2 regions of the Vibrio olivae genome follow, and region 2 is predicted to be linked to the other one. Evidence: predicted binding sites of a transcription regulator. Region 2 holds the regulator's gene; the other holds the start of a gene.
The links. The regulator MetJ, encoded in region 2, represses methionine synthesis genes. The targets are predictions, from matches to a motif close to TTAGACNTNTANANGTCTAA.
Positions count from the first base shown of each region.

Region 1: metA (homoserine O-acetyltransferase MetA) is a predicted target of MetJ. The motif match lies at 4,587-4,606, and genes of this name have one in related genera.

Region 1 is NZ_JBHMEP010000001.1:981,213-996,907, forward strand. It holds gene ACFFUV_RS04455 (ABC transporter permease) at 1-909, shown strand, start outside; gene ACFFUV_RS04460 (ABC transporter permease) at 906-2,042, shown strand; gene ACFFUV_RS04465 (EAL domain-containing protein) at 2,163-3,692, shown strand; gene ACFFUV_RS04470 (DUF3859 domain-containing protein) at 3,706-4,128, opposite strand; gene ACFFUV_RS04475 (AAA family ATPase) at 4,104-4,499, opposite strand; gene metA (homoserine O-acetyltransferase MetA) at 4,626-5,567, shown strand; gene pilW (type IV pilus biogenesis/stability protein PilW) at 5,727-6,446, shown strand; gene rlmF (23S rRNA (adenine(1618)-N(6))-methyltransferase RlmF) at 6,590-7,615, opposite strand; gene ACFFUV_RS04495 (M48 metallopeptidase family protein) at 7,612-8,118, opposite strand; gene ACFFUV_RS04500 (hypothetical protein) at 8,335-8,580, opposite strand; gene ACFFUV_RS04505 (DUF1090 domain-containing protein) at 9,283-9,696, opposite strand; gene ACFFUV_RS04510 (hypothetical protein) at 9,897-10,193, opposite strand; gene ACFFUV_RS04515 (DUF6953 family protein) at 10,339-10,605, opposite strand; gene ACFFUV_RS04520 (YodC family protein) at 10,613-10,795, opposite strand; gene ACFFUV_RS04525 (hypothetical protein) at 10,972-12,183, opposite strand; gene ACFFUV_RS04530 (hypothetical protein) at 12,321-12,761, opposite strand; gene ACFFUV_RS04535 (hypothetical protein) at 12,914-13,147, opposite strand; gene ACFFUV_RS04540 (hypothetical protein) at 13,147-13,554, opposite strand; gene ACFFUV_RS04545 (hypothetical protein) at 13,662-14,006, opposite strand; gene ACFFUV_RS04550 (hypothetical protein) at 14,148-15,347, opposite strand; gene ACFFUV_RS04555 (hypothetical protein) at 15,639-15,695, opposite strand, start outside.
Region 2 is NZ_JBHMEP010000005.1:131,055-146,749, forward strand. It holds gene ACFFUV_RS15785 (O-succinylhomoserine (thiol)-lyase) at 1-858, opposite strand, end outside; gene metJ (met regulon transcriptional regulator MetJ) at 1,109-1,429, shown strand; gene ACFFUV_RS15795 (malic enzyme-like NAD(P)-binding protein) at 1,608-2,882, opposite strand; gene rpmE (50S ribosomal protein L31) at 3,121-3,336, opposite strand; gene priA (primosomal protein N') at 3,641-5,842, shown strand; gene cytR (DNA-binding transcriptional regulator CytR) at 6,150-7,157, shown strand; gene ftsN (cell division protein FtsN) at 7,271-7,828, shown strand; gene hslV (ATP-dependent protease subunit HslV) at 7,960-8,505, shown strand; gene hslU (ATP-dependent protease ATPase subunit HslU) at 8,547-9,893, shown strand; gene frdD (fumarate reductase subunit FrdD) at 9,965-10,348, opposite strand; gene frdC (fumarate reductase subunit FrdC) at 10,359-10,742, opposite strand; gene ACFFUV_RS15840 (succinate dehydrogenase/fumarate reductase iron-sulfur subunit) at 10,744-11,502, opposite strand; gene frdA (fumarate reductase (quinol) flavoprotein subunit) at 11,508-13,310, opposite strand; gene epmA (elongation factor P--(R)-beta-lysine ligase) at 13,659-14,630, shown strand; gene ACFFUV_RS15855 (YjbH domain-containing protein) at 14,680-15,695, opposite strand, start outside.

The DNA of each region.
Region 1 (15,695 bases), on a different contig from region 2:
GTTTCGTCTGCCAAACAAGCGCTTATCGAAGGTGATATTTATGCCTATCTGGTTATTCCTGTCGATTTTGAAAAAGACACGGTAAAAGGCCTATCTCCGCAAGTGTCTGCGTTTTACAACAGTCAATATGTATTGGTGGGAAAACTGATAAACTCGGCCCTCACGCAAGCGCATGCGACCTTTAACGCACAAATTGAAACATTGAGTGGCCTATCACAAGGAAGCCAAACTCTATCAGGTGCCATGGCACACGCGGTACCCATTCAGACTCAAATTACCCCTCTGTTTAACCTCAATTCCAACTATGCGCAGTTTTTGGTCACTGCCATCGTACCAGCACTGTGGCAGATCATGGTGGTGGTGGTGACCATTATGATTCTGGCGGCCAACCATCAACATCAATCACTAGAACGATGGTTGGGGCCAAAACCATTGCGTCACGTTGTCACAACTCTAGCGCCCTACTTCCCTATATATGCGTTACATGGCGCATTATTTCTGGCTTGGTTTTACGGTGTTGAACATTGGCCATTTCATGGCCAATTCGCTTTGGTCATTTTGGCGCAGTGGTTCACAGCCATAGCGTGTATGATCATGGGGGCTTTTTTCTACTTTTTAACGCTTGATACCGCGAGAGCCATGAGTTTTGCTGGTGCTTTTACTGCGCCCAGTTTTGCATTTATGGGTATCACATTTCCCGTTACCGACATGGGGCCACTTGCTCAATTTTGGCGAAGCTTGTTACCCGTCAGTCATTATATTCAGGTGCAGGTCGCGCAAAGCAGTTATGGCGCAGATTTAATATCGACTTTGCACACGTTGATTCCCATGCTGGGGTATAGCCTCCCGTTATTATTGATATCACTACTGATTACTTGGCAACGGACTAAGCAGGAAAAAGCACGATGAGCTTCTGGACATTAATTAAGTTGGAATTCAAAGCGATATTTGCAAACCCTGTCGTGGTATTAACCGTGTTCGGCGGTGTTGTGTTTTACTCTTTGCTCTATCCTCTGCCCTATCAGCAGCAAACGCCTCAACAACAAAAAATAGCGATCGTCAATTTGGATCAAACCGCGACGAGCTATCGTCTTGAGCGTATGGTTGATGCCACGCCACAAGTGCAGGTTATCAAACGAATGCACTCGATTGCGCGTGCAAAGCAATCATTCTTAGATGGGGAGATCAGTGGCTTACTTGTTATTCCCAAAGACTTTTATAAACACTTGATGCTAGGGAGTAGCCCAACCCTATCTTATGCTGGTGATGCGTCGTACTTTTTAGTCTATGGAACCGTGGTTGAAGGATTAGCCAAAGCAGGCGGGACACTAGCGGCTCAGGCTAAAGTCACTCGCCTACTGAATGATGGAGTCCCGCTTGAAAGGGCCAGTCAGCAGTACACCCCGACAACGCTAAACTTAAAGCCAACCTTTAATCCACAAATGGGGTACTTAGACTATGTTGTTCCTGCGGTTTTTGTTCTGATTTTACAGCAGACTTTAGTGATGGCGACCGGGCTGATGGTGGGCACACAACGAAATAATGATGGTTACTGGCGAAACACCTCTCCCATCAGGTTGATGGCAGTTCGCAGCTTCGTCTTCGTGTGTATTTATTATGTGCTGGCGATGTTTTATTTTGGGTCACGCTTTGCAGCGCTTGACGTTAATCGGCTGGCTAGTATTTCCGAACTTATTACCTTCATTTTTCCATTTTTTCTCGCATCAAGCTTTATAGGTATTTGGTTGGGGGCACTCACACCAAGGCGTGAGTTGGTTACGGTGGTTGTATTAGTGAGTTCGATGCCATTAATTTTTAGCGCAGGATTTATTTGGCCTGTTGAATCCATCCCTAACTTTATCGTGATCGCTTCCCAATTTTTCCCTAGTACCTCGGCGATTACTGGATTACTGCGCCTCAATCAAATGGGATCAGAGTGGAGACAAATTGCATTACCTTATATCATTCTTTGGACTTTGGTGATTTTTTGGGGAATATTGGCATATTTACGACTAAAGCGGCAATTTCGCTCTGTGCACTGATTGCGGTTAAATTTTTGTCATAACCTTCTGACATCCATTCATTTATCGTCAGTTTTCGTTAACATCTATCGCTCACAAATATGTGTTCCGTTTTGTATACATAGGCAACGAGCGAAAACAATGGTTTCTCAATCTCTGTTTGCATCGCTTGGCACGGGTACCAAGTCACTTTTGGCTTTTTTATTGATACCTCTAGTCATTGTGATGCCTGCATCTCTATACATAACTTATGATAGTGTCACTCATAACCTTCAATCGAAAGCGCAGACCTACCTAAACCGTATGGATGACGTTATTACTCAATTGCATGAAGAAAACCAGCAAGCGATTGAAAATAACGACGACTGCATGACAATTCGAGAAAGCATGTTAGATGCGAGCCCACTACGAGAACTTATCTTACTAAGCGATGATATGGCGGTATGCTCCTCGAAACGCGGTATGGTCATTTCCAATATCAGCCCTATTCTCGACCAGCAAGCTCAAGCTCAATCATCCATATTTTTCTATGATAATAATGACGACCCACACCAAAGAACCTTGGTCGTCATGGACCACAGCCCTAAAGGGACTGGCGCACTTGCCGTGGTAGACAAAAACTATCTGATTGACCGCCTCGGCCCCATCGCTAGCGATCAAGTGAGTTACGTCACTTTTAAACTGGGTGACAAAACCTTTCCGAAGGAAAATCCATATCATGAGGCGACATTTTCGCAACTAGAACACTCTGAGCGCTACAACTACTCGGTGCTGCTCAACGCCAACAGTAACTATGTATTTCGCCGCGCCTCATACGCCGCCTTCTTTTGCATTCTCGTTTCGCTGATGATTTCGTTTGCTTTGCTCATCGCTAACCATCGCTATCATCAACGTCACAGTTTGGCTTATGACTTACGTAAAGGTATTCAACGCCGTGAGTTGTTTGTCATGTATCAACCCATCGTGAACAGTGACAACAACGAGATTGAAGGAATCGAAGCCTTAGTGAGATGGAAGCACCCGGATATGAACTTGGTCCGTCCGGATATTTTTGTCCCTCTGGCAGAGCAGCAAAACTTAGTAAATAAAATTACCGATCTTGTACTTGAAGAGAGTTTACAGAACTTAAAACAAATTGACCGCACAGCATTGAGTGCGCAGCCTGCGTTGCACCTTGGGGTCAATGTCGCGCCACAATATCTTCACCACCCAAATAACATCGATAAATTGGTTGAGTACGCCAACGCTTTTGAAACCTTGGGCTTTACCCTGACGGTTGAGATTACAGAGCGTCAAGTACTCGACCATACGGGCAGAGAAACCCTTAAAGTGTTGCGAAATCATGGCGTAGCAATAGCCATTGATGATTTTGGGACTGGGCATACCTCACTCTCCGTGATTCAACAAACCCAGTTTGATTATTTGAAAATTGATAAATGCTTTATTGATAGCATCGGCCTAGACACCGTCAACACACCGGTTCTCAATACCATTGTCGATTTGGGCCACCGTTTAGGAGTAAAAATCATCGCTGAAGGTGTTGAACAAAACCTGCAAGCTGAGTATTTGAAACAGGTAAACGTCCCACTGTTACAAGGGTATCTGTTTAGCCACCCCATTGATATTTCGACGTTAAAACACTTGTTAAGCGTAGAGCCGAATCCCGCCTAGGCAGCCATGTTGGCTAAAACCCGCGGCGTTTCCAAAATTGGCTTTCGTCGCGCGCGCAAACATGGAAGACTTTTTCTGCAATCACGCGTCCGTTCATGGTCAACGACATGCGCCACTTCCCAAGTTTATCCTCAATCGGTTCCCAGATGGTATCACCAAGATAGAAATCCCAATCGTTACTTCCAACATGAATCTCACCGGTAAATGGTTCGAGCAACTCCCCGCGCTTGCTCAAAATACCGGGATGTTCAATGCAGTATTCAATCACAACACCCTTGGCTTTTTTTATGTTCACCACGAAGCCAAACTCGATGTCGATATCAGCCGTCACATCGGTCGTAAAATCTTGAATTTTCGGAAGATGTTTTGAATTCGAGTCCCATTGGGTGTAAATACCATATGACGTCATTTCTATGACTGGCGAGCGTTTGGCCATGATTGCCACCGTTTTTTCATTGATTGAATGGTTTTGTCACTAACGCCATGAATATTAGGGTACTGTTCATGGCATTCGATAACGTCTAATTGTGCACCGAAACGCTTAGCGAGTTTGGCATAGGGTGCGATTTCCCAGCGACGCACAAACGTATTAGCGACCACGACACTTTCTCCACGCGCCAGGCTTTGCTGAGTTTGCTGTCGGCACCAATGATGTGCTTGCTCAAGCTTATCTGGGCGAAAATGATAACACCCTTGGTTATCAATAAAGTACATATCCGCTTCATAGTGTGGGATACCCATAGAGCGAGCTAATGTACTTTTACCCGAGCCCGGCAAGCCGCGAATCAATGTTAGCGTTAATCTCATAGCGCACTTATATTGCTTTAAGGACGTGCATAATAACGTAAAAAGACCGCGATAAGCTATCGACATCCTTTGAACTTTACGCTAAGTTTGGAGGTATAGACGTCTAGACTACTTAGGGAGCAAGTTGTGCCGATTAAAATTCCTGATCAATTGCCAGCCACCGATGTGCTGCGCCAAGAAAATATCTTTGTGATGTCAGAGTCTCGCGCTTTGACTCAGGGCATCCGTCCTTTGAAGATTTTGATCTTGAATCTAATGCCAAAGAAAATTGAGACGGAAACGCAGTTTTTACGCTTATTGTCGAACTCGCCACTTCAACTGGATATCGAGTTGTTACGAATCGATGATCGTCCAAGTAAAAATACGCCCGAAGAGCACCTCAACACCTTCTACCGCCAGTTTCAAACTATCGAGCATCGCAATTTCGATGGCTTGATCATTACGGGAGCACCGCTTGGCTTAGTTCAATTTGAAGACGTCCTCTATTGGGATCACCTCAAAACCATTATGAATTGGGCGAAAGACCACGTCACCTCGACGCTGTATGTTTGTTGGGCTGCTCAAGCAGGCTTAAAGCTCCTGTATAACTTGCCCAAACGCACACTAAAAGAAAAGTTATCTGGTGTATATCATCATCAAATCCAGCATCAATTTCATCCTATTTTGCGCGGCTTTGACGACACCTTTTTAGCCCCACACTCGCGCTACGCGGATTTCTCACCTGAGTTTCTGGCGGAGAATACGGACTTAGATATTCTTGCTACCTCAGATGTCGCTGGCGTATACCTAGCCGCAACCAAAGATAAACGTAATGTGTTTGTGACAGGCCATCCAGAATATGATGCCAATACACTGCATAACGAATATGTTCGCGATCTTGGTGAAGGCATGGAGCCAAACATTCCGGTCAATTACTACCAAAATGACAACCCGGATAACCCACCAAGTGCGACTTGGCGTAGCCATGGGCATTTGCTATTTGCCAACTGGCTTAACTACTGCGTTTATCAGCAAACGCCATACGATCTCGAACATTTCAGCGAATCGAATTTCACAAAAGACGATTAAGAAGTTTGAGATAAAACTGTGTTGTCACTCCAAAGGTCGCAAACTGCGGCCTTTTATTTTGCAGAGTATACCGTCACGTTGACTCGCAAAAATGCATATTGCTGATCGTGAGCAGCTAAGCACCAGTTAAGATAAAGCGGTTTGAAATGAGGAGTGTCTATGCGCCACATAGGGCTGTTTATCATGACTATGCTGCTGAATACTGGCTGCGCAAATGTGTCGAGCGCTGAAAACGCAGAGCGAGAAAACAAAGCAAACGCGCGTATCGCACTAGGACTTGCCTATTTAAAACAGGGCGATCACACCAAAGCTTGGCAAAATTTACTTGTCGCCCAAAATCATGCTCCTCGCTACCTACATACTCAGTTAGCTCTTGCTCATTATTATACCCAAGTCAATGAATTAGAACGTGCAGAAAGCCTTTATTTACAGACGCTCAAGGATCACCCAAATAACGGTGATGTGATGAATAACTATGGTACGTTTTTATGTCACAAAAAGGATTATCAACACGCAGAGCGCTGGTTGTTAAAAGCGATCAAGCAGCGTGACTACGTATCCGTTGCGACCAGTTATGAAAATATGGGGCTTTGTGCATTAAAAGCACATCACGACACAAATGCCATGACCTACTTCGCGCAAAGCGTGAAACATGATCCAAGGCACATTCGCGCTTGGCAACACTGGATTGCTTTACTGATTCAACATCAACGCATTTCGCAGGCCGAGCAGCAACTCAAAACATATCTTACGTATCATGGCGCCGATAAACACTACACAGCGATGATGCTCTTGGTTAACGCCGCTTTGAATAATGAGTTTGTCGCCGACGACGAACACGATGTCGACGTTGGATCGAGCGATACTCTAAAAATATAATTCGTATGAAGGCAAATAAGCCTAGTATGAATAACCCAGCGAACAACCATAGAAAGCTTGAGCAGATCCAATCGGGCTCACAAGGCATATAGATTTCAAATTCCATACGCCCTCCTCAATGGAACTAAATATCATCAATAAGTTTAGCACTTATACTTGAACCATTGATGACGCTGCTCAGGCGTTTTAAACGTCCATGCCACGAAGCGACTGACTTTTTGCCCCTGTTGCATTTCAACGACTTTCGCTTCAACAGCCCCTACCGATTGTAACTGTTTTTTCAACCAGCGAACGTTCTCCTTTTTTGATAGAAGTGTTGAAAACCATGCGACTTGCTGAGCGTACAATCGGCTCTCTGTCGCCATCTGCTTAACAAAAGAGGTTTCTCCGCCCGGACACCATAGCTCTGCTTTTTGGCCTCCGAAATTCAGAGTCGTATTTTTTGCCTCTGTTGCAGATGTTCCTCGCCGTTTGACTTTATTCGCCGCCAAATTACGTTGTTTACGTTCACTGCCTTGTGCCGCTTCCTGTTCTGAGCGGTGAAAAGGAGGGTTACAGGTCGTAACATCATAAAACTCCCCAGGGCGAATAACATTGGCAAACATCGAAGTGCGGTCACTTTGCAACCGGCATTCAATCTGTCCCTTAAGCCGTGAGTTTCGCTCAACGATTCGCTGCGCGTTTTCGACCGATATAGGGTCAATATCGCTGCCCACATAGCGCCAACCATAAGCACGAACACCAACGATGGGATAGATACAATTAGCACCAACACCAATATCCAACGCGTTAATTAAACCGTGCTTGAGCCCTTTACACTCCGAAGTTAAAACGTCAGCCAGTCGGTGAATATAATCGGCGCGCCCAGGGATAGGCGGACACAAAAAACCTGAAGGAATTTGCCACTCTGTAACACCATAATAATGTTTGAGTAGTGCATTATTCAGCAAAATTACCGATTGGGGATTTGCAAAATCAATACTTGACTCCCCTTTCGGTGTGGTGACGATGTGTGCTTTAAGTTCAGGAAGCTCTTTGACCAAAACGGAGAAGTCATAGCGCCCTTGATGAAGATTACGTGCATGAAGGCCCGGCTTTGACTTGATCACCGTCCATTTCAGCGGCGCGGAAGCGCTTTGAGAAGTAGCTTGCGGTGAACGTTGAGTCATGATCTTTCCTCATTCAATTCCTGACAAATCAAAAATAACCGAGCATCAAGCTCAAGCTGATGATAGTCAGGCAGCATATGGCAACACAGTTGATAAAAGGCTTTATCGTGCTGTTTCTCTTTAATATGGGCTAGTTCATGGACCACCAGCATCCGCAATAACGGTTCAGGTGCTTTTTTAAATACACTCGCAATACGGATTTCATTCTTAGTTTTAATTTTATTGCCGTGTACTTTCGTCGCATAGGTATGTAGCCCTAGCGCATTATGAATTAAGTGAATTTTACTATCATAAATCGCTTTACTAAGCGGCGAGCTCTTTCTCATGTAACGATTTTTAATCGCCATAGTGTATTCAAATAACGCTTTTTCACTTTGAATTTGGTGTGTCTCTGGATATTTACGCTCAAACCAGACACTCAGTTGGTCACTTTCAATTAAACGACTAACCTGCTCGATAATTGTTGGGGGATAGCCTTGAATATACTTTAAGGATGGGTGCATAACGTTCGCCTAAACAGGTTCACCACAAAAAACGGCGCCAAGTGTACCTTATTCTCACTTGCCATTCATCGCCTTTCGGATAGACTCTGACTCTTCAAAATTCCTGAGGATTAAAATGAAACGCGTGGATTTATCGGTCGACAATTAAACTCAATAAAATCATTACGTTACATTAATATTAAATAATAATGGCGATAAAATGGCGACAGATATAAATTAGATAAAATATGGCGGCTTAGGATTCACTTTTACAATGTGCTTCTCTAGCACGAACTGTTGGTTCTTATATTTGATGTAAGGGTATGCAAAAGGGAAATACCCTTGTTGTCCACAGTTAGTGCATTTATGTCCCCAACGGTTTGGTAGTGGGTCCATAGAGTTATCGACTCGATAAACACCTTGATTGCACTCTTCACATTTAAACTCGACGATTTCGGCTTGTATTGGCTTACTAGTTTTCATCTAAACACACAAAATCCCATTTTTCGCGCCTCTTGGTTTTCTATCCTAGACCACTTTTCGATGATTTATCATGAGAAACGTTTTGAAAAAATGATTTTGGACTCAAACTCTTCTTCATCCCTTGCCGTTACAAGGCTCTCATCACCTCATCGAGATCGTTCACACTACCTTAAAGATCGTTCAAAAACCCACGAAAAATTACGTAACTCTTACTTTTCATATAGTTAGAAAAGAAAAGCAGATCTTTAGAGATCTTCATTTTTTCAATTTACTGAAAAAAACTGAAATGATTGAAATTTTGTATAACGCTATCTAGAGGGTAAATTGAGATGGGGCCCCTACTCTACAGCCCTGTAATATAGGGCTCTTAGCGGATTAAGAGCGCTATACAAATAGACAGATTTTTCGTAACAACAAAACTGAAAAAAAAGTGATCGAAAAACCTCGCAGGCGGGTGAGGTGAGTGCGAATTTCGTGACGTTGGCATGTCATTCCATGGCATGGTGCGACAGACCGAAATAACGAAAGAGACTATAACTAAGAGTGAAGTTGATCGAGACGATGGACAGGTAAAATCAACTCTTTGCATAATAACGTCGAAAATATAGATTTCCCTGAACCGTCAGAACCTATGACTACAATTCTTTTCATCATATTGACCTCATCAATCCGGCCAAACCATTCTTGAGTTTCTTGTATGCTTTATTTTAACGTGTTCAGCTCTTCTGTTAGCTGACTAAGTTTTCGCTTTTCTTCCGCGATCTTATCTACATACTTCTTAACTTTATCTGGCTTATTATCGTTTTTAGCCTTAAGTAAATCAGATTCATATTCACTTATTTCATCTTTAATTTCGGACATTTCAGAAGTTAAGTCTTCAATAAGTAATTCATTCGTACAGGTTAACTTCGACTGATTCAAAGCGATTTTAAGCCCTTCCACTTTAGCTTGGTTACCTTTATTGTCAGCAATAACAATTTGCTGTTCTATTTCGCAGAACTTCCTTTCACAACCGACATATTTCCCACATTCAAGTGTAGATGCAGCAGCTAGTTGTATACTTCCAGCTAGAAAACCTGACAGTACCAAAGATATTCTAGTAAATACATTTTTCATGCTGTATATCCTGTTGTTTGATGTATGAAGCTAACGCCCAATTAACGTGTGAGCAGCGCAAACACTGAACTTAAGCGCTGCGCCGTAAACACTAAATTCAACCCGAAGTGAAAGCGCCAAGAGTTGCGAATCGCTGTTGAATTGGTTTGTTATAGCTCTTGGATTCAAGTAGGAAGTGCGACACCTCTGAACTATACACTTTAATTGATTGCATCTTTTAGATTTGGGAAGTGATACCCCATAATCGGCTCACCCCAAATAAGAGCAGCTGGAATACATAATACAACCATAATTAAGAAACCAAATGCGATAACTAGTAATGGGAATAGAAAAAATGTGGGATATGCCAGTTTTCCTTTCGCATACTCCATACAGTAGATCGCTCCTGCAATACCACCTATCGTTGAGATAAGTGGAGCAGCTCCGTATAAAACAGCGCTAGCTAATACAATAACAAAAGCCATAACTGGTATCGCTAATATCTTATCCATCATCATACTTACCTGAGAGGGCTATAACGCCCTATTAAGGTATGAGCAACGCATTACCTAAGCTACCGCAAACCACCTTAAACAATAAACGCAACGCATAGCAAAAATGCCACGCGTTGCGAATCATTCTTAAACAGTTTGTTAGGCAAATTCAACCTCTTGCGTCACGACCATCTTCGTCTTCCGCAACACGAAATCTCCAGTACTTACCTGGTTTTACCCAAACCACCGTAGACGCATTTAATTTTTTAAAAGCAGCCAATATCGAGCGACCAAGAACAAGATTTCCATCTGCATTTTCCCTCAATAAGTCCTCTGCACCAGACTTCACAAGAAAATCGACAGCATCATCTTGGTACAAGCATCCTTGACCTTCAAGTTCTGACTGCATCCAATCAGCGGCTTGCTGAGCGTTCATACGCTTCTCACTCTTGCTCAACTTTTATTAATGAATCATGTGGGAAAATACCATTATCAAGTTTTTTACCTGCAAACCATTGGCAGCGATAATCCTGATCACTAGTGTAAACTTGCTTGATTGTCATATCTGGACCACCAGACTTTAACTTTACTATTTCACCAATTTTGTATAACGATTCATTAGGCATAATCATCTCCTTTTATTACAATTGACTGCATACTATATATGGTATTGAAATTATATTTTTCAAGTAGTTGCCAAACGCCATACCAAAGTCGCCGCATACCATCTTAAACACTAAAACCAACGCATAGTAAAAATGCCACGCGTTGCGAATCCCTCTTGAACAGTTTGTTATGTATATTATTTATACTCCCATTCAATTCGCTCCAGATCCTCTTGCGAAAAAGCCTGTCGCATATGCAAGCTAGAAATCATCCTTTTTGTCAAACTGCTCCCAGAAACTATAAATTTAAACTTTGTACCATATGCTCGTGTTCTCTTTACGCATTCATTAATCAGAATGCTTAAGTTGCTAAAATGCATAATTGTACGTACAAGGTCTATTTCTACGATATTGCAGTTAAAATCTATTGCTCGATTGATATCGGGATACAACGATGAAGAAGAAATTGAATGAGATGCAAATATATAGCAAGGGTTCTCAGTCTGGTGAGGATTAAGTCCACTTGAAAATACAAATGAAACAATATTAACTCCATATTCGTCCAATGAATATTTACAACTCACAGAATCAGAATAGATATCAAGAAACCCCTTAGTACTTCTAATACCCATACCATGATAAGGCTTAACGTCAAACTCCAATGGATTAAACTCTCGGCCATCATACTTAAATTTCACAACACTTCCATTTGAGCAAACTGAAACAGACTGTGAATCACCGTGTTGATGTGCATTTTGAGCTAGTTCTGCTAATATTTTTGCAAAATCCATCCTCATTTCTGATGGAATAAAACTTGAAGTTTTATAAAGATAATTATCTAGTTCTCTTATTTCTTTTTCCCCTGGAACATCTAGTCCTCCGCTATCACCCATAATCGCACTATGAATCGCCTCTATTTTCAGGGAGTCTTCAATCTTAAACCAACGATTATATAACTCACAATTTTTTAGGTGATCAATAATTTTATCGCCATCCCAAAGAACAACATTTTCAGGATCTAATTTATATTGTTTTATTTTTTTAGCTTTCCAATCAGAATACCATTTATGTTCATCTGTTGTTAATGTTCTAGGCAAGAGTAGGTGCCATTTTCTACAATTATAGGATTCATTGCTCATAATCTTATCAAAAGACTTATTTATCTGACTATGTTGCGAATAAGAGAAATCATTAACGAAAAACTTACACTGAAATACCTCCAAACTTTCACTTTTAATATCACTCCCAACAAATATGTCAATACCATCATCTCCTCGATATGCCTTTACTTCAAAAGCTTGAGATGGATATTCTGCTCGTAGCAATGAGCCACATACTTTTTCAAATGCCGATCTAGCACCTTCAATATTTCCGTAAAGACTTATAAAATCGTTCCAACCACGTTCCATTATCATCCTTCCAATATACATAACGTCCAATTAAGTAGTGAGCAACGCAACACAAAAGCCACCTCATTGCGCCTTAAACACAATACTCACTACAAACCAAAACGACCATGCGTTGCGAATCCCTCTTGAACAGTTTGTTATATGCGTGCTAAATGGTGCTCTACGTAATCTAAAGTTTGAAGCTTGTCATACCTACCACCAGGGAACCAGTTCTGAAAAATTTGCTCATTGCCAAAGAACTCTAAATCACTAAATTTCTCAGAAAGAGGCGTATGGCTAACACCCAAAAGAGGAGCAAAAAAACCATCAAACTGATCACTTGTTAAATCGTAAATCAATCCATCGACTACTGTCCAATAATGCCTTTCATCGTTTGGGTAATCGTAGCCTTCTACGACTTGTACTTCGCACTTTGGATAAGTGCTCTTCACTATATGAGCAAAAACTCTTGAGGCTCCCTCACAGCTATTTTTAGGAAACTGAGACGACCCCATAAATAGTGAAAAACGGTCTTGTGAGCCTTTTTCATAGATAGACCGAACTTTCTTAGCTAGTTCAATAATTTCACTTGCCATCATTTTCCTCTACTTTGAACGACAAAAGCATATAACGCCCAATTAAGTAGTGAGCAACGCAATACAAAAGCTACCGCATTGCGCCTCAAACACAAAACTCACTGCAAACCAAAACTGCCACGCGTTGCGAATCACTCTTAAACAGTTTGTTATGTTTATTTTTTGAAGAGCTTACCGAACGTCTTTTTTAAATGATCGTCTAGGTGAGCTTGAACTATTGTTAGCCCCTCTTCAGCCGCAACGTCTAACAACGAATCGTAATCATTTAATTCATTACAATTTTGGCATTTTATCAAGTCCCCAGAGGAAAACTCCTGATCAGGCTCTCCCTCTAAAGGACAATCACAAAACAAACATTTAAGCTCTACAGTAAAGTTGCCATCTTCCATTAATAATACCCCGTAAGTTTCAGACCAAGTGTTGCTAGGGCTAAAAGAAAACCTAAAACAAGAAAAAGCCCCTTGTGCTCCTCAATGTAATCAGAAGTTTTTTTCAGAAACGTTCTGTTTGCTTTTAGCTCATCTGAACGTTTTTTTGAACGAGCAACGCCAATTCCTTTAGGAGTTATTTGCAATCCTTTGTAATTGCCACCTCCCAAATACGCATGATTGAGCCACTCATGTGCTAAACACTTGTCTGCTGCTTTTTCGAGTTGCTCAAGAGTAAAAGTGGTTTTGTTCGCCACATTAATCTCTTGTACCAGTTGTTCATCTATATCGAGATTAACGGATTTGTAGGTGCGACCGTGCTCTTCCATATAGTCGATAACATTATTTAGTAACGCATACTCAGGCATTTTTCCTCCGATAAACATCACGCCGCGTTAAGACGTGACGTAATGCGTGCCATACTGTGAGCGAAGCGAAACTGGCACGCGTTGCGGAATCGCTCTTAAACGCTTTGTTATAAACTTAGCCAGCGGTATATGTCGTGCTTTGTTATTTCTCCTAACGCAATTAATGCTAAGCTGACGAAACCAAATACATAAATTTTTTGCTTCCACATTAGGTAAAGACTGCCCCAGAATCCCTTGTGCCTAGAGAAGTAACGAGCTGCGTATATCCTGAACATTTTTTGCTTTGACACAATGTGTAATGTAATTATTATCAAAAACAATCTTGCAAATGGGGCTGGTTGTTCAAATTGTAATGATGTAGCGGCTAAAGCGATTGCAAATAGTCCAATCACATCGTTTACATATGTAAAGTAAGCTTCTGCTAAATGCTCTTCTTCGTCAGGGTGGATCACTTATTTCTCCTCGTTTATAACGCCCGCTTAAGTGGTGAGCAACGCTACCACAATACTTAACTATTACGCCGTAAACACTAAAGCCAAATCAAACCAAAACCGCCGAACGTTGCGAATCCGTCTTAAAGCGTTTGTTATATTTTATTTATCTAAATTTTCGTACATTACCATTGCCTCTTGATGTAGTTTACATGCTTGTTCGATTGCCCAATTCAAAGATGTAAACTCGATAAGGGCTTTTGTTAGAGTGTAAGACAATGCGGCAGGACCGTCTTTACTTTTAAGTTCTAGGCAGTAGTCTTCACTAATAAGTTCCATAGTTATATCGTGGGTTATAGCGATATCAGTAAGAGCACCCCAATCAATAATGAGGTATATAGAAAGATAGCCACAAACAAATAAACTAAATGCATTCGAGTCTTTAATAGAAAGTGAAAAAGGATAAAACAAAGATAAGTCCATATCATTTTTTAACTTGTTCACTGACACAAACATTGGCTTCTTTAATGTTTCTATAAATGATAACTCACTTGCCTCAGGTAACCTTCCGCTCAAAGAACTATAACAATATACATATTCATCAATTTTTGAAATATTACAGCCTTTTTCTAAACATACTTCAAGGTTATCATTGAGTTCGTTTATCCAGTTCTTTTCTTCACTAGTTGACGAGACTCTCTTTGATATGTACTTACCACCTCTTATTGATTGGCTCTCATCAGTAAGGAGATATTTTTGAATAGCAGTCATGCTTTGCAACTGCTTCTCAGCTTTTTTAGCACAAGCTTCACTTTGCTTCAGTTCCATTAAGAATGGAGTTGGGGAATTCATAAGAGTAATATCTCCATGCCTCATAATACTAGTGAGATCGTTAAGAAGAACTTTTATTCCCAGTGAAGATGCATGTTCAAAAGATTGATTCTCTAAATCTTGTCCTTCTTTACCGTGAATATCCCCTGATAACTCTTTGAGTTCAACTTTATCCGTTGAGTAAGCGTATGCACGAAGGTCATTCTTGTCATAGTAAATATGAGGTATTGAGTTGCCAATATGTCTTGCCCATAATTTTAGTTCCTTTAATTTTAGTAATTGATTTTCTACTATATTTATGGAGCTTTTAATTGTTCTCGATTTTTCTTTTGAGTTATGTCTGAGACGCTTAAGTCTCTTTAAATTCTTTAAACGCTTTTTCCTAAATCTGGTAGTCTCTTCAAGCCAAAAATGCCAGTCCAACAAGTCTCGCTGTATTTCCGTCAAAGTCTCAATATCATTCGGATTTAACGATAGCTTATTAATTTTATTTTTTATATCTACGATATCACTAAAGAAATAATGTTTCATATGCACCCAACTTAACAATAAAATATAACGCTAATTAGACAGCACTTAGTCACTTTTTTGTTCCATGGCAGCGCAACCTTTCAAAACCCATCATTAAGCGTAATCAACGAGTTGTATCTCTTTGAAGGATATTAGATTGCATAAAGTAACTTAATTCGTAGGTGTGTATTTTCTGTATACATCGAGAAGATTAACGACTCCACCCAGAACAATAAGAACCAGAATGCATAACTTTAGTGCTAACGTCAGTGATCGGTAAGACAAATGCAGCCAATTGACTGCATCGCATAGTTAGTTCGATTGAGAAATGGGATCTAGGCGGGTCTTAAGCTCGGAACTTTGGGTACC
Region 2 (15,695 bases):
GCCTGGATGTTCAGGCAAGCTTGGATGAAAAATAGCGCCAACCAGAGGTTGGGTTTTGAGGTAATCAAGAATGCTCAATGAGCTCTCTTCATGCACACGCATTCTTGCGCCCAAGGTACGAATTCCGCGTAGTGTTAGGTAGCTATCAAATGGCGTGCCGGTTGCGCCAATGCAGTTACCCCACCAAGCGAGTTGCTCCGCGTGCTCTTGCTGTTTAGCAATGACTACCCCACCAATCACATCAGAGTGACCATTAATAAATTTAGTGGTGGAGTGAATAACAAAGTCTGCACCGAGTTCTAAAGGCTTTTGGTACACCGGTGTCAAAAAGGTGTTGTCGACAGCAACCAGAGCGCCGACTTGTTTGGCTTTTTGGCATGTTTTTTCGATATCAACCACGCGTACCAAAGGGTTAGACGGGGTTTCTAGCAAAATCAGTTTTGGTTTTTTCGCAATCGCCGCATCAAAGGCGGCTTGGTCGGATTGGTCAACAAATTCGACCTTGAAATCACCTTTTTGTGAGCGGGTATTAAACAAGCGGTAAGTGCCGCCATAACAGTCATGGGGAGCAATAATCAGATCATCAGGGCCAATAAAGGCTGATACCCATAAGTTCAGAGCAGAGGTGCCACAGTTGGTGACAACGGCCCCCTGACCGGATTCCAATTCGTAAAGCGCTTGTTCTAATAGCCCGCGGTTTGGGTTACCTGAGCGCGTATAGTCATACTTAGGCACATCACCAAACGCAGGGAAACCATAGTTGGTTGATAGATAAATCGGTGGCACAACCGCGTGATGTTGTGTGTCAGATTCAATCCCAGTTCTTACCGCTATTGTGGCAGGTTTGTGAGTACTCATAAGATTTCCTTGCGAAGAGAATGACTTGTTAATTGGAATGCGCTATATATGGGGAGTGAATCGGTTATAGAGTGAACAAACTGCTCAAAAAACACCGATTCATTCATTTCCATTCCATACCCCGTCACTTTACTTTGCTAAAAATGAGACGTCAACACTTCTAGACGTCTATATGTCTTTGCTTGTAGACTTAAAAGCCGCTAAAATTGTGGGTCTAAAACTAATTCCTAAACTTTTACGAAGGTGCGCAATGGCAGACTGGAATGGGGAATACATAAGCCCATATGCTGAACATGGCAAAAAGAGTGAGCAAGTAAAAAAAATTACCGTATCTATTCCATTGAAAGTATTGAAAGTTTTGACTGATGAGCGTACTCGTCGTCAAATCAACAACCTGCGTCATGCCACCAATAGCGAGCTGTTGTGTGAGGCGTTTCTGCATGCGTATACCGGGCAACCCCTGCCAACGGATGAAGATTTGCGCAAAGATCGCCCAGACGATATTCCTGCTGAAGTGAAAAGACTGATGACAGAAATGGGTATTGAGTTTGAATCTTACAATGACGAGTAAGTCTGCTGTAAGAAATAGTGCTACTTAGATTCCACTTTTCTAAATTGATGGCGCTGTGTTTACACAAAAAAAGGTTGGCATTTGCCAACCTTTTTCTATCAAGAACCACATCTAAAGAGCCTCAATGCGCGCTTTGGGTTTTCACCGCTTTGCGCTCGATTCAGGCCTCTCATGATGCTTAATCTTGCATATAGTTTTCTGGCATATCGATACGCGCCACACCCGATTCAACCGCCGCTTCAGCAACGGCACGGGCCACTCGAGGGAGCAATCGCTTATCCATTGGTTTGGGAATAATGTATTCAGGACCAAACTGTAGTGATTCCACGCCTGCGGCGTTAAGTACTTCGGCAGGAACGTCTTCTTTGGCGAGTTGGCGAATGGCTTCAACCGCCGCCAATTTCATTTGATCATTAATCTCGCTAGCACGCACATCCAGTGCGCCACGGAAAATAAATGGGAAACACAGAACGTTATTGACCTGGTTTGGGTAGTCACTGCGTCCGGTTCCCATAATCAAATCATTACGCACTTCGTGAGCAATCGATGGCTTGATTTCAGGATCAGGGTTAGAACACGCAAAGACCACTGGCTTATCTGCCATCAATTTTAGCGCGTCAGCAGAAAGAAGGTTTGGACCAGAAACACCAAGGAAAAGATCGGCGCCTTCAATCACATCTTCTAAGGTACGTTTATCGGTGTTGTTGGCAAACAACTGCTTGTATTCGTTAAGATCATCACGGCGAGTATGGATGACGCCTTTGCGGTCAAGCATGTAGATTTTTTCACGCATTGCGCCGCATTTAATTAGCAGTTCCATACAGGCGACTGCGGCCGCGCCAGCGCCTAGACACACGATGGTTGACTCTTCAAGTTTCTTACCCTGTAGCTCAATCGCATTGAGCATACCTGCGGCGGTGACGATGGCGGTACCATGTTGATCATCGTGAAAAACGGGCACATCACAACGTTCAATGAGGCGTTTTTCGATTTCAAAGCAGTCAGGAGCCTTGATATCTTCAAGGTTAATGCCGCCAAAGGTGTCCGCAATATTTGCAACGGTATCAACGAATTCGTCAATGGTGCGATGTTTTACTTCAATATCAATGGAATCCAACCCTGCGAATCGCTTGAATAACAGCGCTTTCCCTTCCATCACTGGTTTTGATGCCAGCGGTCCTAAATTCCCTAGACCTAAAATAGCGGTACCGTTTGAAATCACCGCTACCATGTTGCCCTTTGCTGTATAGCGATACACCGTGTCTGGATTTTGTGCGATTTCACGAACCGGTTCGGCAACGCCTGGGCTATATGCGAGAGCAAGATCAAGTGCTGAGTCAGCAGGTTTGGTTAACTCAACTGAAATTTTACCAGCGGTTGGTTTGGCATGGTAATCCAGGGCTTGTTGGCGAAATTGCTCTTCCGCAGAGAGCGTTTGGTTGTCATCAGACATATGTTTAGGTGCTCATTTGATGGGGGAAAGATAATTTTAATCTATGGTACCGAGGCTGCCTAGACACTAGGCTGACTTAGATCAGTCAAAATGACTAAATATCGAAGAGATAAGACCAGATAACGTTTTGTATCGGTATTATTTGAGGTTAGAGAGGTTGTAGCGGAAAGGTTAAATCAACAGGATCAAAAAAGGACGCCGTAGCGCCCTTTTTGTATCAATCAATAATCGAAATGGATTATTTGCTTGATAGGTTGCCGAAACGCTTGTTGAAGCGATCAACACGACCACCGGTATCAACGATACGTTGTTTACCAGTGTAGAATGGGTGACATTTGTCACACACATCTAGGTGGATTTCTTCTTTACCAAGAGTTGAGTTGAACTCAAAAGTGTTACCGCAAGAACAGTTTGCTTTAACGGCTTTGTATTCTGGGTGGATACCAGTTTTCATGGGAGAACCTCAATTTAGGCCGTGTCGCTATCCGATTCAAAGCCGGACACCACACGTAGTTAATAATATAGAAATGACATACCGCTGAATCGAACTCGTCGAAGCAAGCCATATGGTCAAGGCGCAGTATAGTAATGTTTCCCTGAGCGTGAATCAATAGTTTTGCCTCAATTGATTGCTACTTTTTTCACCATGTTATTGTTGTTCATCGACAGTCACCGCAATCACCACGAAACTATCAACTCATGAAGTGATCGATTAAACTGGGTTTCGTCTTAGCAAACTGAGAGTTACCCGCTTATTTATGCAGCCTGCGATTGCGCGTGTCGCGCTTCCTGTTCCTCTAGATAAACTGTTTGATTATTTGATACCAAGTGGTGCTTACCCGGTGGTTGGAGGGCGTGTGTCTGTCCCTTTTGGTCGCCAAACCTTGGTTGGCATTGTTATTGAGTTAACGGATCAGTCGAGTTTTGCTCGTGAGCAGCTTAAAGCATTGTATCAAGTTCTGGATCATCAGCCGCTATGGGCTGCGCCGCTCTATAAGCTATTAATGTGGTGCAGTCAGTATTATCAATATCCTCTTGGCGAAACGCTCAGTAATGCGATGCCGAGTGCTTTGCGTAAAGGCAAACCAGCTGAGTGGGCAAAAGTCGTGGAGTGGCAGCTTACCGAAGCGGGTAAGAATCAATTAATGCAAGGGCTAGGGCGAGCAGTACAGCAGGCGAAAGTGATGAACATGTTGTCATCGGGAGCACTTTCTCAGCAAGCGTTTATCGATGCGGATGTGTCGAGTTCGGTGCTGAAAAACCTGAGAGAAAAAGGCTGGATTGTCTGCGTTGATAAAACGCCCCACCGCGCCGCTTGGCCACAAGCGATTGAGGCCGAGGTTGATAAACCCAAGCTTAACCAAGAGCAAGCAGTTGCCATTGCGGCAGTGAATTCACGCCAAGAGTTCGGTTGTTACCTACTAGAAGGGGTGACCGGTTCTGGCAAAACAGAAGTGTATTTAAACCTGATTAAACCCGTGCTGGAACGAGGTGCTCAGGCATTGGTGTTAGTACCGGAAATCGGTCTCACTCCTCAAACCATTAATCGATTTAAAAAACGCTTTAATGTGCCAGTGGAAGTGGTTCACTCGGGACTGAATGATACGGAGCGTCTTAATGCTTGGCTTGCGGCAAAGGATCGCTCGGCTGGAATCATTATTGGAACGCGCTCTGCTTTGATGACTCCGTTTGCCAACTTGGGCATCATTATTGTCGATGAAGAGCATGATGGTTCCTACAAGCAGCAAGACAGCCTGCGTTATCATGCGCGAGATGTCGCGGTGATGCGCGCAAACCAAGAGAACATTCCGATAGTGTTGGGTTCGGCGACCCCGGCATTAGAGACACTGCATAACGCGCTAAGCGGTAAGTATCACCACTTAATTTTATCAAAGCGTGCGGGGAATGCGCTGCCAACAACCAATAAAGTATTGGATATTAAAGGGTTATATTTAGATAGTGGACTGTCTGCCCCTTTGATTGCTGAAATGCGTCGCCATTTAGCGGCTGGCAACCAAGTGATGTTGTTTTTGAATCGCCGTGGTTTTTCTCCTGCTCTTATGTGCCATGAATGTGGCTGGATTGCCGAATGCAAGCGCTGTGATGCTTATTACACCTATCATCAAAGTAGCAGCGAAATACGCTGCCATCATTGTGGTTCACAGCAGCCCGTCATCCATCAGTGTCAGGGATGTGGCTCGACACACCTTGTCACCGTCGGCGTAGGGACTGAGCAATTGGAAAACAAACTGGCAGAGCTGTTTCCTGAGTTTAAGGCGATTCGAATTGACCGAGACAGCACACGGCGCAAAGGCAGCTTGGAGTCGGCATTAGAAGCGATTCGTAAAGGGGAGTACCAAATTCTCATCGGTACGCAAATGCTGGCGAAAGGGCATCATTTCCCTAATGTTACGCTGGTGGCTCTGCTGGACGTTGATGGATCGCTTTATAGTAGTGACTTCCGCGCATCGGAGCGCTTAGCACAGCTATTTATTCAAGTGGCTGGACGAGCAGGGCGAGCGAGTAAACCTGGTGAAGTGGTCCTGCAAACCCATCATCCTGAACACAGCCTACTTCAAGCATTACTTGAAAAAGATTACCGCCATTTTGCGCAAAGCGCGCTGGCTGAGCGCAAGTTGGCCATATTGCCCCCATTTTCCTATCTGACCTTATTTAAAGCAGAAGCCAATCACTCAGCAATGGTGGAAGACTTTTTACGTCAAGTCAGGCAAACATTGGAGGCCAATCCTCTATTTGATGAATATTGTATGGTACTGGGGCCAACCCCATCACCGATTGCGAAGCGGGCAGGTAAATTTCGCTGGCAGCTATTACTGCAAACGCAATCGCGTCCGGTGATGCAGAAATTACTCAATAGCGCAAAACCAGCGATCCAGATGCTGCCAAGTGCCAAGAAAGTCCGTTGGTCTCTGGATATTGAGCCTCAAGATTTGAGTTAAGTGGGAAGTTTGTTAATACGTCACTGGCTGCGTATCAATTAAAAGAATTGTCATCATTTTTCATTTATCTGTGACGAAAATCACCAACAAACTGCCTTTTTTGTTAATCTAGCCGTAACTTTATGTTTCGAAATGAATAAACTAAGTCCTGTATACTTTTTTATTCATTCTTATGAATAAGGTAAACGATTGCGTAATGCAATCAAGTTAATATAAGAAATGAGCTTTAGTTCATCACCAAAAATCATAAATCTAAAAGAAGTGGCGTCTTGGCTACTTGGAAAGGAATTGAGAGGGTTAATTTTTTATGGCGACAATGAAGGATGTTGCCCAGCTCGCAGGCGTCTCAACCGCAACCGTATCTAGGGCGTTGATGAACCCTGAAAAAGTCTCGTCAGCCACACGAAAACGGGTTGAAGATGCCGTGCTGGAAGCTGGATATTCACCAAATTCTTTGGCGCGCAATCTGCGCCGTAACGAATCAAAAACAATTATCGCGATCGTTCCTGATATTTGCGATCCGTACTTCACTGAGATCATTCGAGGTATTGAAGATGCGGCGATGGAACATGGTTACATCGTATTACTTGGCGACAGTGGTCAGCAGCGTAAGCGCGAAAGTTCGTTTGTGAACTTAGTGTTTACCAAGCAAGCTGATGGCATGCTGCTGCTTGGGACCGATTTGCCATTTGATGTCAGTAAGCCCGAACAGAAAAACCTCCCACCGATGGTGATGGCATGTGAGTTCGCACCTGAGCTTGAACTGCCCACTGTACATATCGATAACTTGACCTCAGCGTTTGAAGCGGTGAACTACTTGACGCAAATGGGCCACAAACGCATTGCGCAGATCTCCGGCCCGGAAAGTGCAGTTTTGTGTCAGTTCCGCTATCAAGGTTATCAGCAAGCTCTACGCCGAGCTGGAATAGCAATGAATCCTAGCTATACCTATTACGGCCATTTTGGTTTTGAAGACGGCGCTAAAGCGGTGCGTCAGTTATTGGCTTTACCTGAGCCACCAACGGCCATCTTCTGTCACAACGACTCGATGGCAATTGGCGCGATTCAAGAGGCGAAAAAATTGGGGTTACGTATTCCTCAAGACTTATCGATCGTGGGTTTTGATGACATTAAGTATGCTCAGTATTGTGATCCGCCGTTGACGACGATTTCTCAACCGAGGTATGAGATTGGTCGTCAAGCGATGTTGATGATGCTGGAACTGCTGCGAGGGCATGATGTTCGTGCAGGATCTCGTCTGCTTGAAACGCAGCTGATTGTTCGAGAAAGTGCTGCGCCACCGCGTCTTGTTTAAAGAAAGGTTGCGGCGGGTGATGATTTGACGTGCCGCTTCCATTTCAATGCTGTCATCCTTTCGTATTCTGCATTACCATATCGGGCTATGTACTTAATTGTTGATGTTTGACCGTGGCAAATAAAGATTATGTAAAGCGTGGCCGTGGAGCCAGTGCTGCAAAAAAGCCAGCCAGAAAAAATACGCCGCCGCGTAAACCATGGCGTAGTGGGCTGATTGCTTTGGTGTTAGCTGGCGCATTTGGTTATGGATTGTATATTCTCAGTAACGATCCTGAGCCGCCAAAACCGGTGGTTCAAGAGGTTGAGACTCAGCCGATCGTTAAGCCGAAAGCACCAAAGCAGACGCTTCCACCTCCACCAGAAGAGAAATGGGACTACGTTGAGTCGCTACCAAAGCGCGAAATTGAAGTTCAGGCCAAAGAGCAAGTGGTGTCTGAGATCCCTTATGTGATGCAGTGCGGTGCGTTTAAAACCATGCAACAAGCGGAAGAGCGCAAAGCTAATATCGCGTTTCAAGGCCTCAGCAGCAAGATTCGCAAAAAAGAGACCAGCAGTTGGTATCGTGTCACCTTAGGCCCTTATAAATTTAAACGGGATGCCGAACGAGACAAGCATAAACTGCAGCGCGCCAAGATTGAACCTTGCGCCATCTGGAAAGATAATCAGTAATTTCCTCACAAAGGCTAGCCACTCGGTTAGCCTTTGTGCTTTTTGATCCCGCCGTGGTCACTTGATTTTTTTTATTGTGATCCTCATATATTCGTTATCTTCCAAGTGAAAAGAATTAAGAGGCCCTACACGTGACTACTATCGTATCCGTTCGTCGTAATAATAAAGTTGTCATCGCCGGAGATGGCCAAGTGTCGCTGGGTAATACCGTAATGAAGGGCAATGCCCGTAAAGTGCGTCGTCTATACAACAACAAAGTGTTGGCCGGGTTTGCTGGTGGTACCGCCGATGCGTTCACGCTGTTTGAACGTTTTGAAAGCAAGCTGCAAATGCACCAAGGTCATTTGACCAAAGCGGCAGTTGAATTGGCTAAAGATTGGCGTAGCGATCGCGCACTTCGCAAACTCGAAGCTTTGTTGGCGGTAGCCGATGAAACGGCGTCGCTGATCATTACGGGTAATGGTGATGTGGTTCAGCCAGAAAATGATCTGATTGCGATTGGCTCAGGCGGTAACTTTGCTCAATCGGCGGCCATCGCTTTACTTGAAAATACCGAATTAGACGCTCGTGAAATTGCAGAAAAATCGCTAAAAATTGCTGGCGATATTTGTGTGTTCACCAACCAATTCCACACTGTCGAAGAACTAGAAATTGACGCGAATACCGAAGCTGAGTAAGCCGAGTACGCAACATAAATAGATAGTGGTAAACGCATCAAATTAAGGAATTCCCTATGTCTGAAATGACTCCCCGCGAAATTGTTCATGAATTAAATCGCCATATCATTGGCCAAGATAAAGCCAAGCGCGCAGTCGCGATTGCGCTACGTAACCGCTGGCGTCGTATGCAGCTTGAAGAGAGCTTACGTGTTGAAGTTTCACCAAAAAATATTTTGATGATTGGCCCGACCGGTGTAGGTAAAACAGAAATTGCTCGCCGCTTAGCGAAATTGGCCAATGCGCCATTTATGAAAGTCGAAGCCACCAAGTTTACTGAAGTCGGTTATGTGGGCAAGGAAGTCGAAACCATCATTCGTGACCTTACCGACGTTGCGGTCAAAATGACGCATCAACAAGCGATGGAAAAAGTAAAATTCCGCGCCGAAGAGCAAGCAGAAGAGCGCATTCTTGATGCGTTGTTGCCGCCGGCACGTGATGCTTGGGGACAAAATGAGCAGAGTGAAGAGCAATCAAGCACTCGCCAGTCTTTCCGCAAGAAATTGCGCGAAGGTAAGCTCGATGATAAAGAGATAGATATCGAAGTTGCCGCGCCGCAAATGGGCGTTGAAATTATGGCGCCTCCAGGCATGGAAGAGATGACCAACCAGCTACAAGGTATGTTCGCTAATCTCGCTGGTGATACCAAGAAAAAACGTAAGATGAAAATTTCGGATGCGTTTAAAGCCTTGACTGAAGAAGAAGCGGCTAAGCTGGTTAACCAAGAAGAGCTGAAAGAGCAGGCGATTTATAACGTTGAGAACAACGGCATCGTGTTTGTCGATGAGATTGATAAAATCTGTAAGCGCGGTGAGAGTTCTGGCCCCGATGTGTCTCGCGAAGGGGTTCAGCGTGACTTACTGCCATTGATTGAAGGCAGCACAGTGTCAACCAAACATGGTATGGTGCGCACGGACCATATTCTGTTTATCGCCTCAGGGGCTTTCCAAGTTGCCAGCCCATCGGATTTGATTCCTGAATTGCAAGGTCGCTTGCCGATTCGAGTTGAACTTGAAGCGCTCTCTTCGAGCGACTTCAAACGTATTCTCACCGAGCCAAAAGCATCGTTGACCGAGCAATACATGGCCTTGATGAAAACCGAAGACGTGACAATCAGCTTTACGGATGATGGTATTCAGCAAATTGCTGACGCAGCATGGCAAGTTAACGAAACCACGGAAAACATCGGTGCCCGTCGTTTGCATACGGTGATGGAACGTTTGATGGATGAAATCTCGTTTGATGCCACTGATAAAGCGGGTTCGACCTTTGAAATTGATGCCGCTTACGTTAAAGAGCGTTTAGGTGGCTTTATTGAAGATGAAGATCTGAGCCGCTTTATTTTGTAATGTTGGCGTTATTTCGTTGAAGCAGTAAAAAGGCGAGGAAATTCCTCGCCTTTTTTGATCGCAATCGCTGGTTAGAACAGCATAATGATAAACACGACAGCCAGCAGTGAAATACCGCCTGCGACGCCATAACACAACACTTTGCCAACGACCCCAGTATGCAGCTTAAGGTCATGCATACCATGATACACACGGTGCATGCCATGCCACATAGGCAGGGCTAGTGTTGCGATAATAAAGAGTGCGCCGATAATGCTGGTGGCAAAGTCCTGAACTCGATCATAGCTTAACGCTTCGCTGTCAATAATACCCAGCGGCACTAAAATACCGAGCACCAGTATCGTTACTGGGCTTATCATGGCAAACCAGCTACCGCCAGCGCCAAATAACCCCCACCAAATCGGCTCATCAGAGCGAGCCGGGTTGCGATCTACGCGATCGTTGTGATTACTCATAACACGCCCCTTAGACAATAATTAAAACAACCAAAGAAATGAACGCCACAGCGGCCCATTGCCCGAGAACCAACACTTTCGTATCCACGGTTTTGCCTTTGAAACGAATCGGCATGACTTGAGGAAACATCTTAAAGAAGGTGTGAGCATGGAATAAGCTACCGGCTAAAGCGACGAGGTTAATTGCAATCACGATAGGGTGAGCCATAAAGTTGAGCCATGTTTGCCACGCATCGGCACCTTTGACCAAAGCCGCTAAGCCTAAGGTCAAAAATAGTGTAAACAGAATCAGTGGCAATACCGTTGCTTCGCGTAGCATGTAAAAGCGATAAAACGGATGACTTTTCCACCATGTCGCTTTGACTTCACGAACATAAGGCTTACGGTTACTCATCTTAGCCCTCCTTTTGAGCTGATTGACCATCAGGCTTAAACATGGCGATGATAAAGTCCGTACTTGAGGCCACTTTGCCTTGGTTGACTGCTGCTGCTGGGTCGACATTTTTAGGACACACTTCTGAGCAGTAACCGACGAACGTACAGCCCCAAACCCCATTTTCACCATTGATGATTGGCATGCGTTCAGCTTGGCCATGATCACGGCTATCAAGGTTATAGCGATGAGCCAGCGTCAACGCGGCAGGGCCAACAAACTCTGGATTAAGCCCAAATTGCGGACATGCGGCATAACACAAACCGCAGTTAATACAGGCGGCGAATTGCTTATAGCGCGCCATTTGCTCCGGTGTTTGTATGTTGGTGCCATCTTCTGGTTTGCGGTCGTTACCGATGATGTATGGCTTAATGGCTTCTAAACGCTCAATGAACGGCGTCATATCGACGATTAAGTCTTTCTCGATAGGGAAGTTTGCCAGGGGTTCAATCTTAATGCCGTCTGGGTAATCACGCAGAAAGCTTTTACAGGCCAGTTTTGGGACACCGTTGACCATCATGCCACAAGAACCACATATCGCCATGCGGCAAGACCAGCGGTAGGCGAGGTCTTTGTCTAAGTTGTCTTTGACATACCCCAGAGCGTCGAGTACCGACATGGTCTCGTCGCACGGAACATCGAAGCGTTGGAAGTGTGGTTCAGAATCACGCTCTGGGTCGTAACGCAAAATATCGACTTTTTGAATACGAGTGGATGACATAGAACTTACTCCTGTGAACCGGTTTGCGCAGCTTCTTGCGCTGCAGCTTGCTCGGCGGCTTCGCCGTAGAGGCGTGCTTTGGGTTGCGATTTGGTGATGGTGACATCACTGTAGTCAATCGTCGGCGCCGAATCTGGCTGATAAAAGGCCAGTGAGTGTTTGAGGAAATGAATGTCATCACGTTCGGTGCATTGTTCATCAAGACGTTGATGCGCCCCTCGCGATTCTTTGCGCAAAATGGCTGAGTGCACCATGGCCTCAGCGACTTCAAGACCGTAGCCAACTTCAATCGCATACAAAAGATCAGTGTTAAAGACTTTACCTTTATCTTTAATGCTGACTTTTTTGTAGCGCTGTTTGAGTTCACTGAGTTTGTCGATGGTTTGCTGCATCAAGTGTTGTTCACGATAGATGCCGCAACCTGCTTCCATGGTGTGGCCCATTTCCGTTCGAATGTCCGCCCAGTTTTCATCACCTTCTTGCGCCATCAAGGCTTGGATACGTGCTTGTGTGGCTTGGACTTGTTGCTCAATTGCGGCGTCATTCCAGCCAGTAAATTCGGCGGCGCGTTTAACGGCGTTTTCTCCGGCAACGCGGCCAAAGACCACAAATTCAGCCAGCGAATTTGAACCGAGACGATTCGCACCATGAAGGCCGACAGAGGCGCACTCTCCGACTGCAAACAGACCATTAATGCGTGTTTCACAATCCTTATTGGTTTCAATGCCCCCCATGGTGTAATGCACGGTTGGACGAATAGGAATCGGTTCCTTGGCTGGGTCTACGTTGACATAGGCTTTCGCCAATTCGCAGATAAACGGCAAGCGTTCATGTAAATATTCTTCACCTAAGTGGCGCAGGTCGAGGTGGACGACGTCGCCAAGTGGATGCTTGATGGTGTTGCCTTTTTGCTGCTCGTGCCAGAAGGCTTGAGAGACTTTGTCTCGTGGGCCGAGCTCCATGTATTTGTTCTTGGGTTGGCCCACAGGGGTTTCTGGTCCCATGCCATAATCTTGTAAATAGCGGTAGCCATCTTTGTTGACGATAATACCGCCTTCTCCGCGGCAGCCTTCAGTCATCAGAATTCCGGTTCCGGGTAGGCCCGTTGGGTGATATTGCACAAATTCCATATCACGCAGAGGAACGCCATGACGATAGGCCATCGCCATTCCATCGCCAGTGACAATACCGCCATTGGTATTGCAGTGGTAAACACGTCCAGCGCCGCCAGTTGCTAATACGACGGACTTGGCTTTGATGGTGACCAATTCGCCTTCCGACATATGAATCGCAATTAAGCCTTGAACTTGGTCATCGACGACCAATAAATCCACCACAAAATACTCATCAAAGCGTTTGATATTGGTGTATTTCATTGAGGTTTGAAACAGGGTATGCAGCATATGAAAGCCCGTTTTGTCAGCCGCAAACCAAGTACGTTCAACCTTCATACCGCCAAAACGGCGCACATTGACTTCGCCGTTTTCTTTTCGGCTCCAAGGGCAACCCCATTGCTCCATTTGAATCATTTCGCGTGTGGAATTTTCTACGAAATACTCAACAACGTCCTGTTCACAAAGCCAATCCCCACCCCCGACGGTGTCGTTAAAGTGATTATCTAAACTGTCTTCTTCCTTGATAACTGCGGCTGAGCCCCCTTCAGCTGCGACGGTATGAGAGCGCATTGGGTACACTTTGGAAATCAGAGCGATTTCGAGCTCAGGGTTTGCTTCAGCTGCCGCAATGGCAGTGCGAAGACCAGCGCCGCCGGCGCCGATGACTGCGATATCTGTGGTGATCGTTTGCACAGTTATCCTCCAGTGATTTTATTATTTTGAAGCCAATTGAGTTTGGCTTATTCGTCCTAGCCGCGACCGTCTTGGATGAAGATGACTTTCGCTACCGTGCACTCTCTTGAGTGCTGCTGCTAGTTTAGGAGAGGTGTTTTGGGGATATATTGATTTATTTAGGTTTTTGTTTGAGTAGTACAAAGATTGGATTGGTTTTTATGTCTTATGTGAGAATTATCACGGATAGCTGGGTTGTTAACGATATTGCTGTTATTAGAGTCATTGACCCACGTTTTGAAAGCGCTAGGCAGGCTGAGATTCGCACGATAAAATGCCTGCTTTGCGATTACCATAGAGCCTCTTGCTATGTCGACTGATTGGCAACCGACCGCCACCATTAATCAACTTCAACAACGAGCAACGATTGTACGTTCAATTCGAGAGTTCTTTTTTCAGCGCGGTGTTTTGGAAGTGGATACACCAGCCATGAGCCATGCCACAGTGACCGATGTGCATTTAGATACCTTCAAGACTCAGTTTATTGGCCCGGGTTATGCAGATGGCCGTGAGCTGTATTTGATGACCAGCCCAGAATTTCACATGAAGCGTCTTTTAGCCGCGGGAAGTGGCAGTATTTATCAACTGTGCAAAGCGTTTCGCAATGAGGAAAATGGGCGCTTTCATAATCCAGAATTTACCATGCTTGAATGGTACCGAGTGGGGTACGATCATCATCAATTGATGGATGAGATGGATGAATTATTACAGCAGGTTTTGGATTGTGACGCAGCCACTCGTCTGACGTATCAGCAGGCATTTCTTGAGGTACTTGGCGTTTGTCCGTTGCAAGCAAGTATGGACCGCCTAAAAGCGGTGGCGGCTCAGTTGGGGTTGAGTGATATCGCTGACCCTGAGCAAGACCGTGATACCTTACTGCAGCTGTTATTTAGTATCGGTGTGGAGAGTAAAATTGGCCAAAAAGCGCCTGCATTTGTGTGTGACTTTCCTGCCTCGCAAGCGGCGTTAGCCAAAATTAATCCTGATGATTCACGCGTTGCTCAGCGTTTTGAAGTCTATTTTCAAGGTATTGAGTTGGCGAATGGGTTTTACGAATTGGATGATGCTGTTGAGCAACAAAACCGGTTTGAGGCGGACAACCAAAAGCGGCAACAGATGGGGTTGAAGCCACAGCCGATAGACCATCATTTACTGGCGGCGCTAAGTTCGGGGTTGCCTGACTGCGCTGGGGTTGCGTTGGGGGTTGACCGCTTAATCATGCTGGCGCTTGGCGCCGAGCATATTGATCATATTACCGCCTTTCCCTTTCCGCGAGCATAGCCGCGAGTAAGAACATGACGCCCAATGGATTGACACTGGGCGTTATGGCTTATTGGAATCGGTTTGGGCGTTGTGACCATGGCGAACGTGGATCAGTGACGTCAAATAACTGATATTTCTTATTGAGCATCTGCCCACCATCACGTGTGATCGGTTGCCAGTTAATGGCCGCGCGATCGGTGCTTGGTTTCACGGTCATGATGTCGAGAGGCAGCGAGATGTAAAAGCCTTTGTTGTAACTGCCTTCGCCATAATCTTCGGCTGTCAGATCGGTAATTGTCGCGTACGCTCCCACAATCACACCAGAATCAAACTGCTTAGAAAAGTCGATACGCGCGCCTTTGTCGCCACCTAAAAATTCACCGACGCTAACCTTAAACAGCGTATTTTCCAAAAGTGACCATTTCGGCATGTAATAACCAGTGAGATGTCCCGTGGTGCCTTGGCTTAAAACATAGGCTTGGCATTCGGCTGTTGTCTCGCTGCAGCTTGATGCGTCATAAAAGAAGTAATCATCGCTGTAGAGGCCAAACCAAGAGTTAGGGTCACGCTGAGAGACTAAGTTTGCATCAAGACCAACCGCCCAGTTTTTGTTGTTTGGTCGATAGAGAACCTCGCCGCCAATACCTGCAAACATGATTTCAAGATAGCCAGCATACGCTTGAGTGTAGATATTGTTACTTGGCCGGTTAAACCAAGTGAGCTGGAGGTTGTTGAGGCGTACGGGGTTATCACTGACGTAGGCTCGGAACATGGTACGAACTCGAGGTACGGCATGGTTTTGGACGTGCGGCGAGTTTTCAACATAGTTAAATTTGTCATAGTTATCAAAGAGGTTGAAATACACCGAGCCGCTTAATTCCAATTGATTTGTGAGCCAGTAACGCGAGATTGCATTGACGCCAAATGAATACAAGTAAAAAGACTCTGGTGCGCCAACGCTTTGTGACAGTACCGGCTCAATACCATAAGAAAACGCATGATATTGTTTGGCCAGTTCTCGGCCCGATACGTTTTCAGGATCTTGATCTACGAAGGTTTGCTTGGGATCACTATCGATGTCTT